3 regions of the Agromyces sp. CCNWLW213 genome follow, and region 1 is predicted to be linked to each of the others. Evidence: predicted binding sites of a transcription regulator. Region 1 holds the regulator's gene; each other region holds the start of a gene.
What was found. The regulator LexA, encoded in region 1, represses DNA repair genes until DNA is damaged. The targets are predictions, from matches to a motif close to TCGAACANNTGTTCGA.
Positions count from the first base shown of each region.

Region 2: the regulator LexA is predicted to act here: its motif matches at 1,864-1,879, upstream of WBQ80_RS05925 (Rv2578c family radical SAM protein).
Region 3: the regulator LexA is predicted to act here: its motif matches at 4,087-4,102, upstream of uvrA (excinuclease ABC subunit UvrA).

Region 1 covers NZ_JBBBDX010000007.1:118,390-124,148, forward strand. Annotated here, with positions in the region: gene WBQ80_RS13845 (methylenetetrahydrofolate reductase) at 1-447, shown strand, start outside; gene metE (5-methyltetrahydropteroyltriglutamate--homocysteine S-methyltransferase) at 444-2,789, shown strand; gene lexA (transcriptional repressor LexA) at 2,869-3,669, opposite strand; gene WBQ80_RS13860 (LysM peptidoglycan-binding domain-containing protein) at 3,817-4,194, shown strand; gene WBQ80_RS13865 (histidinol-phosphate transaminase) at 4,265-5,362, shown strand; gene hisB (imidazoleglycerol-phosphate dehydratase HisB) at 5,409-5,759, shown strand, end outside.
Region 2 covers NZ_JBBBDX010000002.1:346,105-351,863, reverse strand. Annotated here, with positions in the region: gene WBQ80_RS05930 (ABC-F family ATP-binding cassette domain-containing protein) at 1-1,748, shown strand, start outside; gene WBQ80_RS05925 (Rv2578c family radical SAM protein) at 1,888-3,510, shown strand; gene WBQ80_RS05920 (sensor histidine kinase) at 3,569-4,903, shown strand; gene WBQ80_RS05915 (hypothetical protein) at 4,918-5,759, shown strand, end outside.
Region 3 covers NZ_JBBBDX010000001.1:418,127-423,885, reverse strand. Annotated here, with positions in the region: gene rpsA (30S ribosomal protein S1) at 1-536, shown strand, start outside; gene WBQ80_RS02010 (DUF4126 domain-containing protein) at 646-1,284, opposite strand; gene coaE (dephospho-CoA kinase) at 1,303-1,917, shown strand; gene uvrB (excinuclease ABC subunit UvrB) at 1,990-4,053, shown strand; gene uvrA (excinuclease ABC subunit UvrA) at 4,158-5,759, shown strand, end outside.

The DNA of each region.
Region 1 (5,759 bases):
TCGCGGGGGATCGGCCAGGACGTCGACGTGCTGCTCGCCAAGGAGGTCGCCGGCGCGAACCTCGCGATCACGCAGCTGTTCTGGCACGCCGACGACTACCTCGGGTTCGTGGAGCGGGCGCGCCGGGGCGGCGTGACCATCCCGATCCTGCCCGGCATCATGCCCGTCACGACCCCCGGGCGGCTGGCCCGGCTCCAGGAGCTCACGGGCGTGCCGGCGCCGAGCGAGCTCGCGATCCCGCTCGAGATCGAGCCCGACGCCGACGCGCTCTTCGACCTCGGGGTCGGCTTCGCCGCCGACCTCGCCCGCGAGGTGCTCGACAGCGGCGCACCCGGCCTCCACCTGTACACCTTCAACCGCCACGAGGCCGTGCTCGCCGTCCTGGACCGGCTCGGCATCCGTACGCCCGCCCACGCGGGAACCGAGAGGAACACGAGAGAACGATGACCGCACCCGCCTTCCCCGCAGGAACCATCCTCGGCTACCCCCGCATCGGGCGCCGCCGCGAGCTCAAGCACGCCGTCGAGGCGTTCTGGGCCGGCCGCATCGACGCGGACGAGCTCGAGCGGACCGCCGCCGGGCTCCGGGCCGCCACACGCGAGCGCCTCGCCTCCCTCGGCCTCGGCCGCACCGACTCGGCGATCCCCGAGAGCTTCTCCTACTACGACCAGGTGCTCGACGCCGCGGTCGCGGTGGGCGCGGTGCCCACGCGCTTCGAGCGGCTCCGCGGCTCCGACGGCAGCCTGGACCTCGCCGGCTACTTCACGGTCGCGCGCGGCGAGGGCGCCGATGCGCCGCTCGAGATGACGAAGTGGTTCGACTCCAACTACCACTACCTCGTTCCCGAGATCGGGCCCGGCACGGCGTTCGCGCCGCACGCCGAGGCGCTCGTCGCGCAGGTCCGCGAGGCCCGCGAGGCAGGCTTCGTCACGCGCCCGGTGCTCGTCGGTCCGGTCACGTTCCTCCTGCTGGCCAAGGCGGCGGATGACGCGCCCGACGGCTTCCGCCCGCTCGACCGCGTGGCCGACCTGGTGCCGGTGTACGCGCGCCTCCTCGCCGAACTCGCGGCGGCCGGTGCCGAGTGGGTGCAGCTCGACGAGCCCGCGCTCGTGAGCGAGAGCCTCGACGAGGCGCGGGAGCGCGTGCTCGAGGCGGCCGCGGCCGCATACGACGCGCTGGGCGCGGCGGACGACCGTCCGGCCATCCTCGTCGCCGCGCCGTACGGCTCGCTCGACGGCGCCCTGCCCGCTCTCGCGGCGACGCCGGTCGAGGCGATCGCGCTCGATCTCGTGCGCGGCGACCTGCCCGCGCGGCTCGATCCCGTGACCGAGGAGGCGCTGGCCGCGAAGACCCTCGTCGCGGGCGTCGTCGACGGCCACAACATCTGGCGCGGCGACCTCGACCGCGCGTTCGAGCGGGCGGAGGCCCTGCGGTCGCGCTCCGGCTCGGTCGCCGTGTCGACGTCGACGTCGCTGCTGCACGTGCCGCACGACGTCGAGGAGGAGTCCGCGCTCGACCCCCGCCTCTCGAGCTGGCTCGCCTTCGCGGACCAGAAGGTCGCGCAGATCGCCGTGCTCGCGCGGGGACTCGCCGAGGGCCGGGAGGCGATCGCCGCCGAGCTCGACGCGGCATCCGAGGCCCTCGCCGACCGCACCGCCGCACCGGGGGTGCGCGTGCCGGCCGTGCGGGACCGGTTGGCCGCGCTCGACGCCGCCGCCTTCTCGCGCGTCGCGTACCAGTCGCGGGCGGCGGCGCAGGAGGACCTCGACCTGCCCGCGCTGCCGACCACCACGATCGGGTCGTTCCCGCAGACCGCCGACATCCGCCGCGCCAGAGCCCGCCTCGTGAAGGGCGAGTTGACGGATGCCGCGTACCGGGAGCTGATGCGCGAGGAGATCGCACGCGTCATCCGCCTGCAGGAGGACCTCGGCCTCGACGTGCTCGTGCACGGCGAGCCCGAGCGCAACGACATGGTGCAGTACTTCGCCGAGCTGCTCGACGGCTTCGCGGTCACGCAGCACGGATGGGTGCAGTCGTACGGCTCGCGCTGCACGCGCCCGTCGATCCTGTGGGGCGACGTGTCGCGACCCGCGCCGATGACGGTCGAGTGGTCGGCCTACGCGCAGTCGCTCTCCGGGAAGCCGGTCAAGGGCATGCTCACCGGTCCGGTGACGATCCTCGCGTGGTCGTTCGTGCGGGACGACCAGCCGCTCGGCGACACCGCGCGCCAGGTCGCGCTCGCGCTGCGCGACGAGATCGCCGACCTCGAGACCGCCGGCATCCGGGTGATCCAGGTCGACGAGCCGGCGCTGCGCGAGCTGCTGCCGCTGAAGCGCGCCGACCAGGCCGCGTACCTCGAGTGGTCGGTCGGCTCGTTCCGCCTGGCGACGGGTGGCGCGGCGCCGGCGACGCAGGTGCACACCCACCTCTGCTACTCCGAGTTCGGCGTCGTGATCGACGCGATCCGACGCCTCGACGCCGACGTGACGTCGATCGAGGCGGCGCGCAGTCGCATGGAGGTCGTCGACGACCTGGCCGCGAGCGGGTTCGACCATGGCGTCGGTCCGGGCGTGTACGACATCCACTCGCCGCGCGTGCCGAGCGTCGACGAGGTGCGGGCGCTGCTCGAGCGCGCGGTCGGCGGGGTGCCCGCGGGCCGCCTGTGGGTGAACCCGGACTGCGGTCTGAAGACGCGCGGCTACGACGAGACCGTCGCGTCGCTCGCGAACATCGTCGAGGCCACGCGCGCCGTGCGTGCGGGCGTGGCGATCGGCGCGAGCGCCGGCTAGTCGGCGGACGGGGGCGGGTGACGCGGCGTCGGCTGCGGCATCCGCCGCTCGTGCGCCGCCGGCCCGGCCGGGCCGTGAATCAGACGGCTCGGAGGACCGCGACCACCTTGCCGAGCACCTCGGCATGGTCGCCGAGGATGGGCTCGAATGCGGTGTTGCGGGGAAGCAGCCAGGTGTGCCCGTCGCGTTGCCGGAGTACCTTCACGGTCGCCTCGCCGTCGAGCATGGCCGCGACGATCTCGCCGTTCTCGGCCGTCGGCTGCGAGCGCACCACGACCCAGTCGCCGTCGCAGATGGCCGCATCGATCATCGAGTCGCCCACGACCTTGAGGATGAACAGCTCGCCCTTGCCGACGAGCTGGCGGGGGAGCGGGAAGACCTCTTCGACCTGCTGCTCGGCCGTGATCGGCACGCCCGCGGCGATCCGGCCCACGAGCGGGACCATGGTCGCGTCGCCGATCGTCGGCGCCTCGGCGACCGTCGGCTGGCGCGGCTCGGTGCCCGGTGCGTCCATGAGGATCTCGAGCGCGCGGGGCCGGTTTGGGTCGCGTCGCAGGTAGCCGGCGAGCTCGAGCTGGTTGAGCTGGTGGGTGACGCTCGAGAGCGAGGAGAGGCCCACGGCGTCACCGATCTCGCGCATGCTCGGCGGGTAGCCGCGCTCGGCGACCGAGTCGCGGATGACCTCGAGGATGGCCACCTGCTTCGCGCTGAGCCCCTTGCGCCGACGTGAACGACCGCCTGCGCCGGGTGCCCGGTCGATGTCGATGCTCACGGTGCTGGCCTCTCGTCGGGGCCGCCATGGCCCGGATGTCGGTGGTCGGTGTTCGACTGTCGTCGGACATTCGAAACTGTATCCGCCTGATGTGCTCGCGACAAACATCTGTTCGAGTGTGTCGCGCGATCCGGGCCGAAACTCCCACCCGCGGTCCTTGCAGGGGCGATTGTTCGAAGATATATTCGGAACACAGCTTCGCATCCGGCCCTCCCGGCCGAGGGTCGGATGCGGGCTCTCCCGAGGAGGTGCGGAATGAGTGCAGTGCTGATGGGGTCGACCGCCGGTGCGTCGGTGACCGGATTCGCCGGGGCGGGCCCCCGTACCCGACTGCGCCTGACGCGTCGCGGCCGCGGGGTCGTCACGGTGCTGGCCGCCCTGCCGATCCTCGCCGGGGTCCTCGTCGGCACGCTGTCCTCCGGCGGGGCCGTGGCGGGCATCGACGACGGCTCGGCGCCCGTCGTGTTCGAGACCGTCGTCGTCGGCGCCGGCGACACGCTGTGGGGGATCGCCGAATCCGTCGCACCGTCGGAGGACCCGCGCGAGGTGATCCTCGAGATCATGCGGCTGAACGGCATGTCCGACGCCGTGGTGCAGCCCGGGCAGCGACTCGCCCTTCCCGTCCTCGATTGAGCCGCGGGGCGCTGCGTCACCCGGCGCCGCACTCGGCGGGGCGCCGGCGCGGCGCGGATAGCATTGATCGGTGACGAGTCTCGACGACCTGCCCATCCGCGACGACCTGCGCGGCAAGTCCCCGTACGGCGCACCGCAGAAGCGCGTGCCCGTCGCGCTGAACGTCAACGAGAACACGCACCCCATCCCCGAGGACGTCGCCCACGACATCGTCGCGCGCGTCGCGGCGGCCATCATCGGCCTGAATCGCTATCCCGACCGCGAGTTCGCCGACCTCCGCGTCGCGCTCGCCGGTTACCTGGGGCACGGCCTCGTGCCCGAGCAGCTCTGGGCGGCCAACGGGTCCAACGAGGTGCTGCAGCACGTCCTGCAGGCGTTCGGCGGGCCGGGCCGGACCGCACTCGGCTTCGCGCCCACCTACTCGATGTACGGCCTCCTGGCCTCGGGGACGGGCACCGCCTGGGTCACCGCCGACCGCGACGCGGACTTCGAGCTCACGCCCGAGACCGCGGTCGCCGCGGTCGAGCGGCACGATCCCGACCTCGTGCTCCTCTGCTCGCCCAACAACCCGACCGGCACGCCGCTCGGCCGCGAGACCGTCGAGGCGGTCGCCGACGCCGCCCGCGGAATCGTCGTGGTCGACGAGGCCTATCAGGAGTTCGCCGACCCGGGCACGCCCAGCGCGCTCGGCCTGCTGCCCGGGCGTCCGCGACTGCTCGTCTCCCGCACGATGAGCAAGGCGTTCGCCTTCGCCGGCGCCCGCGTGGGCTACCTCGCCGCCGACCCGGCCGTCGTCGATGCCCTCCGGCTGGTGCGGCTGCCGTACCACCTGTCGGCGCTGACCCAGGCGGCCGCGCTGGGCGCGCTCGCTCACGCCGGCGAGATGCTCGCGATGGTCGACGAGATCCGCGCCCAGCGCGACCGCATCGCGCGCGAGCTCGCCGCACTCGGCTACCGTCCGTACCGCAGCGGAGCCAACTTCGTGCTCTTCGGCGGGGTCGACGACCCGCACGCCGTGTTCGAGGCGCTGCTCGAGCGCGGCATCCTCATCCGCGAGATCGGTCTGCCGGGGTGCCTGCGCGTCACCGCGGGCACCGAGGCCGAGACCACCGCGTTCCTCGAGGCGATGGCGGCGTTCACGCCGGCCGCATCCGCCTCGGCCACCTGACCGCGCCGTACGGCGACCCCACGGACCCGCGGAATAGGATGACCGCATGACCACCGACCGCCCCGGGCGCACCGCGCGCGTGCAGCGCGAGACGAGCGAATCGAGCATCGACCTCTCCATCGACCTCGACGGCACGGGCACGAGCGACATCGAGACCACGGTGCCGTTCTTCGACCACCTGCTCACGGCGTTCGCGAAGCACTCGCTGACCGACCTCACCGTGCGCGCCCGGGGCGACATCCAGATCGACGTCCACCACACGGTGGAGGACGTGGCGATCGTCCTCGGCACGGCGATCCGCCAGGCGCTCGGCGACAAGCGCGGCATCTCCCGGTACGGCGACGCGCTCGTGCCGCTCGACGAGGCGCTCGCGCAGGCCGTCGTCGACATCTCCGGC
Region 2 (5,759 bases), on a different contig from region 1:
TCGCCGATCGTCGCGTGCTGTCCGATCTCGACCTCGCGGTCGCCCCGGGTCGTCGCCTGGGCCTCATCGGCGAGAACGGCGCCGGCAAGTCGACGCTGCTCCGCGTCGTCTCCGGCGACCCGTTGCCGGACGCCGTCGTCGCCGGCCGCGTCTCGCGCCCCGTGCGGACGGGCATGCTCTTCCAGGAGCTGCCGTTCGCACCCGACGACCTCGTGGACCAGGTGCTCGAGGCATCCGTCGCCGAGGTGCGGTCGATCGAGCGGGAGCTCGATCAGGCCGCGCTCGCCCTCGCCGGGTCCGATCCCATGGTCGCACCGGCCTCTCCGGATGCCTCGGGTCCCGTCGCCGAGGCGGCCGCCGAGCGGTACGCCGCCGCCCTCGAGGCGGCCGAGCGCGCCGACGTGTGGTCGGTCGATCGTCGCCGCGACGAGCTGCTCGACGGGCTCGGCCTGTCCGGACTCGGTCGCGACCGCCGCATCGACGAGCTGTCGGGCGGGCAGCGCAGCAGGTTCGCGCTCGCCGCGCTGCTGCTGTCCTCGCCGGACGCGTTGCTCCTCGACGAGCCGACGAACCACCTCGACGACGACGCGGCCGCCTTCCTCGAGGAGCGGCTTCGCGACTGGCGCGGGCCGGTGCTGTTCGCCAGCCACGATCGCGCCTTCCTCGACCGCGTCGCGACGGGGCTCCTCGACCTCGACCCGGGGCGAGCGGGCGCGACCGCGCTCGCGCGCTCGGGTGCGGCGAGCGGTGCGGGCCTGCACACGCGCGACGCGATCCTCGCGGCATCCGTCGGCACGGTCTTCGGCGGCTCGTTCAGCGAGTACCTCGCCGTCCGGGCCGACGAGCGGGCGCGGTGGGTGCGTCAGCACGCCGACGAGCAGTCGGAGCTGAAGCGCGTGCGGCTCGTCGTCGCGGAGTCCGCCCGCGACGTGGCGCACGGTCGTGCGGCGCGCGACAACGACAAGTTCCTCAAGCACTTCAAGCGCGAGAACGTCGAGCAGGCGGTCTCGCGCCGGGTGCGCAACGCCGAGCTGCGGCTCGCCGAGCTCGAGCGCACGCAGGTCGCGAGGCCGCCGTCGCCGGTGTCGTTCGGCGGCATCCCGTCGGGCTCGCACGCGCTCGACGGCGACGGCGGCCAGTTGCTCCAGCTGTCGGATGTCGCGGTGGACGGACGCCTCGAGTTGAGAGCGCTCCGCATCGGGGCGATGACCCGGCTGCTCGTCACGGGCGCGAACGGCGCCGGCAAGTCGACGCTGCTCGCGCTGCTGGCGGGCCGCCTCGCGCCGGAGCGCGGGACCGTGCACCGGCGGCGCGGTCTGCGCGTCGGCCTGCTCGAGCAGGACGTGCGCTTCGCCGATCCGGCTGCCACGCCACGGGAGGTGTACGAGCGCGTGCTGGGGGAGCGACGTGCCGAACGCGTGCCGCTCGCGGACCTCGGCCTGATCGCCGCGCGCGACCTCGACCGCCCGGTGGGCCGGTTGTCGATCGGACAGCAGCGGCGGCTCGCGCTCGCCCTCGTGATCGCGGCGCCGCCGCACGTGTTCCTGCTCGACGAGCCCACGAACCACCTCTCGCTCGCCCTCGCGGGCGAGCTGGAGGAGGCGCTGGGCGCGTACCCGGGCGCCGTGGTCGTGGCGAGCCACGACCGGTGGCTGCGCCGCCGATGGGAGGGGGAGGAGCTCGCGCTCGAGCCGGCCCGGAGCGGTGCAGCCGTCGTCCTCGGCTCCCGTGCGCAGGACTCCTGCTGATGTCCAGGCGCGTCCGCTGGAACGCGCGTCCTCCTGCGGGCGGAGCGGGTCTCGGCCGAGGGACGGGCTGAGCGGATGCCGCGGCGACGCGCCGCGGCATCCGCTTGCCCTCGATTCGAACATGTGTTCGAATGTCGTGGTGAGGTGGAACGGGCAGGAACTCGGCGTCGAGCAGCAGGGCACGCTGCCCGGGCTCGCGCGACTGAACAACCTGGTGCGGTCGGTTCAGACGCCCGAGTTCGCGGGGGTGACCTTTCACGAAGTGCTCGCGAAGTCCGCGCTGAACAAGGTGCCGGGCCAGTCGTACGTGCCCTTCGGCTGGACCATCAACCCGTACCGGGGGTGTTCGCACGCCTGCGTCTACTGCCTGGACCCGAGCACCTCGATCACCCTGGCCGACGGCTCCGTTCGGTCCCTGCGCGAGCTCCGAGTGGGCGACGTGGTGGTCGGGACGACACGCGCCGGTCCCTCCCGCACGTACACGGCGTCGATGGTGCTCGCGAAGTGGTCGACGCGGAAACGGGGGCTCCGCATCACGCTCGCCGACGGCACGAGCATCATCGCCAGCGGCGACCACCGCTTCCTCACCGAGGGCGGCTGGAAGCACGTGACCGGAGCGATGGACGGCTCGGGCAGGCCGTACCTGACCACCGCGGACTCGCTCATCGGATTGGGACCGGATGCCGGCCGGACGCGCCTGCGCGGAGGATCGGCACCGCGCGAGCCGTTCGCCGGCATCGGGAACCCGGCGATCGTTCGCCGGCCCGAGATCATCGGATCGACGGCGACGACCCATGCCGACCTCCGGGTCGTGTCGATCGAGCCGCTCGGCGCGGAGCTCGACCTGCTCGACATCACGACCAGCACGGGTGACTTCATCGCCAACGGAGTGGTGAGCCACAACTGCTTCGCGCGGCCCACCCACGAGTACCTCGACCTCGACGCCGGCGACGACTTCGATCGCGAGATCGTGGTGAAGATCAACGTGGCGGAGGTGCTGCAGCGCGAACTCGCGCGTCCCTCGTGGCGGCACGAGCCCGTCGCGCTCGGCACGAACACCGACCCCTATCAGCGCGCCGAGGGGCGGTACGCACTCATGCCGGGCATCATCGACGCGCTCGCGTCGAGCGGCACGCCGTTCAGCATCCTGACCAAGGGCACGCTGCTGCGGCGCGACCTGCCGCTGCTGCAGGCGGCGCGCGAGCACGTGCCCGTCGACCTCGCGATGTCGATCGCCGTCTACGACGACGAGGTGCAGCGATCGATCGAACCCGGCACGCCGACGACGGCGGCCCGTCTCGCCACGGTGACCGCGGCTCGCGAGGCGGGCTTCGACTGCTCGGTGTTCCTCATGCCGATCCTCCCGTACCTGACCGACACGAAGGCGCATCTCGACGAGGCGGTGCGGCGCGCCGAGGCGGCGGGAGCGACGAGCCTCGTGTACTCGGCGCTGCACCTGCGCGGCTCGGTGAAGCCGTGGTTCTTCGACTGGCTCGGGCGGGAGCATCCGGAACTCGTCGACCGCTATCGGGCCATGTACCCGGGGTCGAGCGCGTACGCGCCGAAGGAGTACCGCGCCTGGCTCGCCGAGCGCATGCGGCCGCTGCTGCGGGCGCACCGGATGCAGCGGGGGCGGGAGGACGTCGTCACCGGCGGGGTCGCCTCCTCGGCACCCTCGCGGTGGGCGGCGCCGCGCCGGCCCGCCCCGTTGCGATCCGAAGCACCCGGTCTCACCGCAGCTTCACCCACCATGCTCTTCTGACAACTGGGATAATCCTCACGGGGCGGGCGCGTGGCCCCGCCGACGGATGGGAGCGGCGATGACCCTGGGCCTTCCCGAGCATCTCGCGGGAGCCTCCCTGAATCGGGCGCTCACGCGCGCCGGCCACAGCGCCGCGGCCGTCTGCCTCCTCGCCGCCATGGTGCTCGCCGCCGCGTCCGTCATCGACGGGCGCGCGTGGGGCCTCGCCGACCCGCGTGCCTCCGCGACGCTCGTCCTCGCGCTGTTCGCGGCCCAGGCGCTCGCGCAGGCCGCACTCGCACGTTGGCCCACCGTGACCCTCACCGTGCTCACGCTCATGGTCGGGGCGGCGGTCGCGTTCGCACTGACCACGCTGATCGTCATGGCGGGCAGCGACTTCGAGAGCACCGACAACGTGCTGCTCGCGCTGCCCCGGATCGCACTCGTGCTCCTCGGCGGCGCGGGCTTCGGCTCCCGCATCGCCATCACGTGGGCGGCGCTCGGGTGGGGCATGGGCGAGGCGGCGACGCTGCTCGCCGTCGCGCTCGCCGGCGCGTCCCTCGACGGTCCCGCCGGGGTCGCCGTGTGGGCGCCCAACCTCAGCGCGACCGCCGCCTTCCTCATCGTCGCGGTCGTGCGCACCTTCGACGCCGTCTCCCGTCGCACCGCGACCCGGCGCGAGGCCGGGCTGTACCGGGCCACCCAGCAGACCCGTGAACTCGAGATCCGGCACGACTACGAACTGCGCGCCATCGCCCGGCTCCACGACACCGCCCTGAGCCACCTCATCGCGATCGCCACGGCCGGTTCCGGTCCGGTCGCCGAACGGCTCCGGTCCGACATCCGCCACGACCTCGCGCTCATCGTCGGCCGGGACTGGGCGATCGACCACGCGGACCACGCCGAGCACCGCACCCCCGCCGTCCGCGGGGGCGGCGCGGTCGCCGGCGGCCCTGTCGACCGCGGTGCGCACGCCGGCGCCCGCATCGCCCCGGCGCCGCACTCGACGGTCACGGCCGGCGCGGCGCCCCTCGCCGACGCGATCGACGTCGCCCGGCACGCCGGGCTCGAGGTCCGGCTCTCGGGCGACCCCGAAGCCCTCGCGCGCATCGACCCGCGACGGCGCGAGGCGCTCGAGGCCGCCGTGACGCAGTGCCTCATGAACGTGGTCCGCCACGCGGGCGTCGACGAGGTCGAGATCGCCGTGGGCCCGGGCGAGCACGACGTCACCGTCGCGGTGATCGACGGCGGCGCAGGGTTCGACGTCGAGGGGATCGCCGAGGACCGAATCGGGCTGCGCACGTCGATCCGGGGCCGCATCGAGCAGGAGGGCGGCACCGTCCAGGTCTGGTCGCGTCCGGGCGTGGGCACGACCGTGCTCCTCACCGTCCCCACGGGTGGAGGCGACCGATGAGGGGCACCATCCGGATGACACAGCAGGAGGTCGACCCGCTCGGCGGGATCGCCGCCGTGCCCCTCGTGGGCGCCGGGGCCGTCGGCGCGACGGGCCTCGCGGTCGCGCTGAGCTGGTGGCACGCCGACGAGATCGGCTCGCCGTTCGCCGCGCTCCTCGCCGTCGCCCTCGTCGCGGCCGCGGCCGCCGTCGCCTGGCTGTCCACCCTGCCGAGCCGTGCTCCGTTCACGGTCGAGCGACTCGGGCTCGTGGTGCTCCTCGCCCTGGGCGGCGCCGTCGCCGAGTACGTGAGCACCGTCAACGCGAACCGCTACCTGTACGACGACTTCGGGTCGCTCGCGCTCGGCCTCCTGCTGCTCGCCCTCGCGCCGTTCTGCTCGTGGGGGGCGCTGCTCGTCGCCGGCGCGCTCGGTGCGGCGGTCGTCGCGATCCTCGGCATCGGCACCGCCGGTTCGGCGGCGACGGCGGCGCCGTCGTTCTCGTTCGCGGTCGTGAACGCGGTGGCGGTGTTCGCGCCCGCGGCGGCCGCGGCGGCGTACTCCGCCACGGTCGTGTCCGAGACGCTCGCGTGGCAGCGCCGCACCAATGCCGCGGCCCTCGAGCACGAGGCGGCGATGCGAACGGGCATCGCCCGTTCGGTGCAGCAGGGTCGCGTCTCCGTACTGAGCCGCGAGGTGCTGCCGTTCCTCGCGCAGGTCATGACGGCCGACCGCATCTCGGTGGCCGACGCCGATCGGGCCCGCGGGCTCGCCGACGCCCTGCGGCGCGCGCTCAAGGCCGGCATCGAGTCCACGTGGCTCGACGAGCTCGCCGCCACGGTCTCGAGCAGTCGGGGGATCCCGGTCACCGTGCACGA
Region 3 (5,759 bases), on a different contig from region 1:
TGGTGCCGTTCGGTGCGTTCGTCCGCGTCGCCGACGGCATCGAGGGCCTCGTGCACATCTCGGAGCTGTCGGGCCGCCACGTCGAGCTCGCCGAGCAGGTCGTGTCGGTGGGCGAGGAGGTCTTCGTCAAGGTCATCGACATCGACCTCGAGCGTCGCCGCATCTCGCTCTCGCTCAAGCAGGCCAACGAGGGCGTCGACCCCGAGGGCACGGAGTTCGACCCGGCGCTCTACGGCATGCTCACCGAGTACGACGAGCAGGGCAACTACAAGTACCCCGAGGGCTTCGACCCCGAGACCAACGAGTGGCGCGAGGGCTTCGACGCCCAGCGCGAGAAGTGGGAGCAGGAGTACGCCGCCGCCCAGGCTCGCTGGGAGGCGCACAAGAAGCAGGTCGCCGCGTCGCTCGCGGCCCAGGCTTCGGACGACTCGTTCTCGTCGGGCACCTCGTCGTTCTCGAGCGAGTCCGCCGGTGCGGGCACCCTCGCCGACGACGCGTCGCTCGCGGCACTCCGCGAGAAGCTCTCGAGCAACTGATCCGCTGCGCTGCAGCGAATCGAACGGAAGGCCGGTCCCCTCGGGGCCGGCCTTCCGGCGTCCCGGGGCGCCTTGGCGCAGCATCCCGCCGGTCGCCCGGATCCTCGGCTCAGCCGACCGGTGCATCCCTCCGGCGTCGCCGCTGATCCCGGCGGCGACGCACCACGACGACGACCAGTGCGATCATCACCGCGAGCGCGATGAGCACGAGCACGGGGACGAGGATCGCGATGAAGGCGAGCGAGACGCTGCCGAGGTCCTCGAGCGTGCTCGCCACGGGCGCGCCGACGCCCGCCGTCGACGCGTTCACCACGGGACGCGAGACGGCCTTGGCGACATGCACACCGAGCGCCAGGACGACGCCGATGGCGATGGGGATCCAGTCGGGTGACGAGAAGAACGCCTCGGGATCGGTCACCGCGGCGGTCGATGCGCCGACCCCCGACCCGAAGGCCAGCCCCCCGGCCGTCGGCCGGACCACGGTCTGCACGATGTCGTTGAGCGAGTCGAGCCCGGGCACCTTGTCGGCGACCACCTCGACGACGAGCAGCGCGAGCAGGATGAGCAGCACCCACTCGTTCGCCAGCCAGGCCCAGCCGTCCGGGAGATCCACGAGCCCCGTGAACCGGTCGAGGGCCCCGAGCACGAGCAGCGGGATCCACGCGTTGAGCCCGGCGGCGAGGGCCAGTCCGCTGGCGGTGAGCACCTCGAGCATGCCGACTCCGTCCTGTCGGGACGAGTGTCGCACACCCGTTAGGCTCGACGCGTGTACCTGATCGGCCTCACTGGCGGAATCGCCTCCGGAAAGTCCACCGTCGCGCGTCGGCTCGTCGAGCACGGCGCCATCCACATCGACGCCGACCAGCTCGCGCGGCGCGTCGTCGAACCGGGCAGCGCGTGCCTGGAGGCGATCGTCGCCGAGTTCGGCGACGCCGTGCTGCGCCACGACGGCTCGCTCGACCGCCAGAGGCTCGGCGACATCGTGTTCCACGACGACGAGGCGCGCGCGAGGCTGAACGCGATCGTGCACCCGGCCGTGCGGGAGCTCTCCCGCACGCTCATCGCGAGGGCCGAGCAGGAGGACCCCCACGCGGTCGTCGTCTACGACGTGCCCCTGCTCGTCGAGGCGCAGGTCGACCACCCGTTCGACCTCGTGGTCGTCACGAGCGCGCCCAAGCGCGCGCAGGTGCGGCGCCTCGTCGAGGAGCGCGGGCTCGACCCCATCCAGGCCGAGGCGCGCGTCGACGCGCAGATCAGCGACGCCGACCGGCGTGCGGTGGCCGACGTCGTGATCGACACCGGCGGGAGCCTCGCGCACACGATGAGCCAGGCCGACGCCCTCTGGGTCGACATCGAACGGGCACGACGCGCCAAGGTCTGACGGCGGCCGTGCTGCGGCCGGCGTCATCCCGCTCTCAGGATCGGTGTCGGTGGCCGAACCTAGACTTGCACCATGCAGTCGACCCGTTCCGTGCGCCCGTTCGAGGTCGTGAGCGAGTACGCGCCGAGCGGCGACCAGCCGCAGGCCATCGCCGAGCTCGCGGCACGCATCAACGCGGGCGAGACCGACGTCGTGCTGCTCGGCGCGACCGGCACCGGCAAGTCCGCGACGACGGCCTGGCTCATCGAGCAGGTGCAGCGGCCCACGCTCGTGCTCGCCCACAACAAGACGCTGGCGGCCCAGCTCGCGAACGAGTTCCGCGAGCTCATGCCGAACAACGCGGTCGAGTACTTCGTCTCGTACTACGACTACTACCAGCCCGAGGCCTACGTGCCGCAGACGGACACCTTCATCGAGAAGGACTCCTCGATCAACACCGAGGTCGAGCGGCTTCGCCATTCGACCACCAACTCGCTGCTCAGCCGGCGCGACGTCGTGGTCGTGTCCACCGTGTCGTGCATCTACGGACTCGGTACGCCCGAGCAGTACCTGAACGCCATGATGCCGCTCCAGGTCGGCCAGCGGGTCGACCGCGACTGGCTGATCCGCAAGTTCGTGTCGATGCAGTACCAGCGCAACGACGTCGACTTCTCGCGCGGCAATTTCCGCGTGCGCGGCGACACCATCGAGATCATCCCGGTGTACGAAGAGCACGCGATCCGCATCGAGATGTTCGGCGACGAGATCGAGGCCCTCTACAGCCTCCATCCGCTGACCGGGTCGGTGCTCGCGAAGCTCGACGCGGTCCCGGTGTTCCCGGGATCGCACTACGTCGCGAGCACCGACGTCATGCAGCGCGCGATCGGCACGATCCGCGACGAGCTCGACGAGCGCCTCCAGGAGCTCGAGCGCGAGGGCAAGCTGCTCGAGGCGCAGCGGCTGCGCATGCGCACCACCTTCGACCTCGAGATGATGGAGCAGATCGGGTTCTGCTCCGGCATCGAGAACTACTCGCGCCACATCGACGGCCGTTCCGCGGGCGAGCCGCCGCACTGCCTGCTCGACTACTTCCCCGACGACTTCCTCGTGGTGATCGACGAGTCGCACGCGACCGTGCCACAGATCGGCGCGATGTACGAGGGCGACTCCTCTCGCAAGCGCACGCTCGTCGAGCACGGCTTCCGGCTCCCCAGCGCCCTCGACAACCGCCCCCTGAAGTGGGACGAGTTCAAGGACCGCGTCGGGCAGACCGTGTACCTCTCGGCGACGCCGGGCAAGTACGAGATGGGCATCGCCGACGGGATCGTCGAGCAGATCATCCGCCCCACGGGGCTCGTCGACCCCGAGATCGTCGTGAAGCCGACCAAGGGCCAGATCGACGACCTGCTCGAGGAGATCAGGGCGCGCGCCGAACGCGACGAGCGCGTGCTCGTGACCACGCTCACCAAGCGGATGGCCGAGGAGCTCACGGACTTCCTCACCGAGGCCGGCGTGCGGGTCCGGTACCTCCACTCCGACGTCGACACCCTGCGACGGGTCGAGCTGCTGACCGAGCTGCGGGCGGGCGTCTACGACGTCCTCGTCGGCATCAACCTGCTCCGCGAGGGACTCGACCTGCCCGAGGTGTCGCTCGTGGCGATCCTCGATGCCGACAAGGAGGGGTTCCTCCGTTCCTCGACGTCGCTGATCCAGACGATCGGTCGCGCCGCCCGGAACGTCTCGGGCCAGGTGCACATGTACGCCGACGTGATGACCGACTCGATGCAGTCGGCCATCGAAGAGACGAACCGGCGTCGCGACCGGCAGCTCGAGTACAACCGGGTCAACGGCATCGACCCGACCCCGTTGCGCAAGCGCATCGCCGACATCACCGAGGTCCTCGCGCGCGAGGAGGCCGACACGGCGGCCCTCCTCCGCGGGCGCGACGCGAAGAGGACCTCGCCGGTGCCCATGCGGCGCGAGGGCATCGCGGCGGCGGGGGCGAACGACCTCGAAGACCTCATCCGCGATCTCAACGAGCAGATGCTCGAGGCCGCGGGCGAGCTGAAGTTCGAGCTCGCGGCGCGCCTGCGCGACGAGGTGTCCGAGCTGAAGCGCGAACTCCGGCAGATGGAGAAGGCCGGTCACCTCGGCTGATCCGAACGCGTCGGCACCTCGGCGCAGGGGGAGTCGAACGTATGTTCGCTCTCAGCGCGTGCGCTCCGGGCATCCATGTCGGAGGGCGTTCGTAGACTCGTAGGGTGCCAGTTTCACGCCTCGATGCCCATACGCGCCTGAGTGTCCGCGGAGCCCGCGTGCACAACCTGCGCGACGTCGACGTCGAGATCCCGCGCGATGCGATGGTCGTGTTCACGGGCCTGTCCGGGTCGGGCAAGTCGTCGCTCGCGTTCGACACCATCTTCGCCGAGGGGCAGCGCCGCTACGTCGAATCGCTGTCGGCGTACGCCCGTCAGTTCCTCGGCCAGGTCGATCGACCCGACGTCGACTTCATCGAGGGCTTGAGCCCCGCGGTCTCGATCGACCAGAAGTCCACGAACCGCAACCCGCGTTCGACCGTCGGCACGATCACCGAGATCTACGACTACATGCGCCTGCTGTGGGCGCGCATCGGCGTTCCGCATTGCCCCGTGTGCGGTGAGCGCATCCAGCGCCAGACCGTGCAGCAGATCGCCGACCAGCTCATGGAACTCGAGGCGGGCACGCGGTTCCAGGTGCTCAGCCCGATGGTGTCGCAGAAGAAGGGCGAGTTCGTCGACCTCTTCCGCGAGCTCGCGAGCCAGGGCTACTCCCGCGCCGTCGTCGACGGCGAGGTGATCCGGCTCGACGAGCCGCCGACGCTGAAGAAGCAGGTCAAGCACGACATCTCCGTCGTGATCGACCGTCTTGTGGCGTCCGACGAGGTGCTCGGCCGGCTCACCGATTCGCTCGAGACCGCACTCCGCCTGACCGACGGCCTCGTGCAGATCAACTACGTCGATCGCGAGGGCGAAGCGGCGTGGCAGACCTTCTCCGAGAAGCTCAGCTGCCCCAACCAGCATCCCATCGCGCTCACCGAGATCGAGCCGCGCACGTTCTCGTTCAACGCGCCGTTCGGCGCGTGTCCCGAGTGCTCGGGCCTCGGCACGCGCATGTCGGTCGATGAAGACCTGCTGCTCGGCGACCCCACGCTCAGCATCAACGAGGGCGTCATCCTGCCGTGGACCTCCCAGGGCAAGAGCCTCTACAACTATTACGAGAAGCTGCTGCAGGCGCTCGGCCGCGACCTCGGGTTCTCGCTCGACGCCCCCTGGGAGGATCTCCCGGTCGAGGCGCGCCACGCCGTGCTCCGCGGCGACAACTTCGAGGTCAAGGTCCGCTGGCGCAACCGCTACGGCCGCGAGATGAGCTACACCTCCGGCTTCGAAGGGGTCGTGCCCTACATCGAACGGCAGTACCTCCAGGCCGAGACCGACGTGCAGCGCGCCCGCTGGGCCGAATACCTCCGCGAGGTGCCGTGCCCCGTCTGCCGGGGCGACCGACTGAAGCCCGAGGTGCTCTCGGTGCTCGTCCACGACGCCTCGATCGCCGACGTGTGCCGGCTCAGCCTGCACGACGCGCGATCGTTCATGGACCGCCTCGTGCTCACGGATCGCGAGCAGGCGATCGCGGCGCAGGTGCTCCGAGAGATCAAGCTCCGGCTCGACTTCCTCATCCGGGTCGGACTCAGCTACCTCGACCTGGCTCGCGCCGCCGGCACCCTCTCGGGCGGCGAGGCGCAGCGCATCCGCCTGGCGACCCAGATCGGGTCCGGCCTGACGGGCGTGCTCTACGTGCTCGACGAGCCGAGCATCGGTCTCCACCAG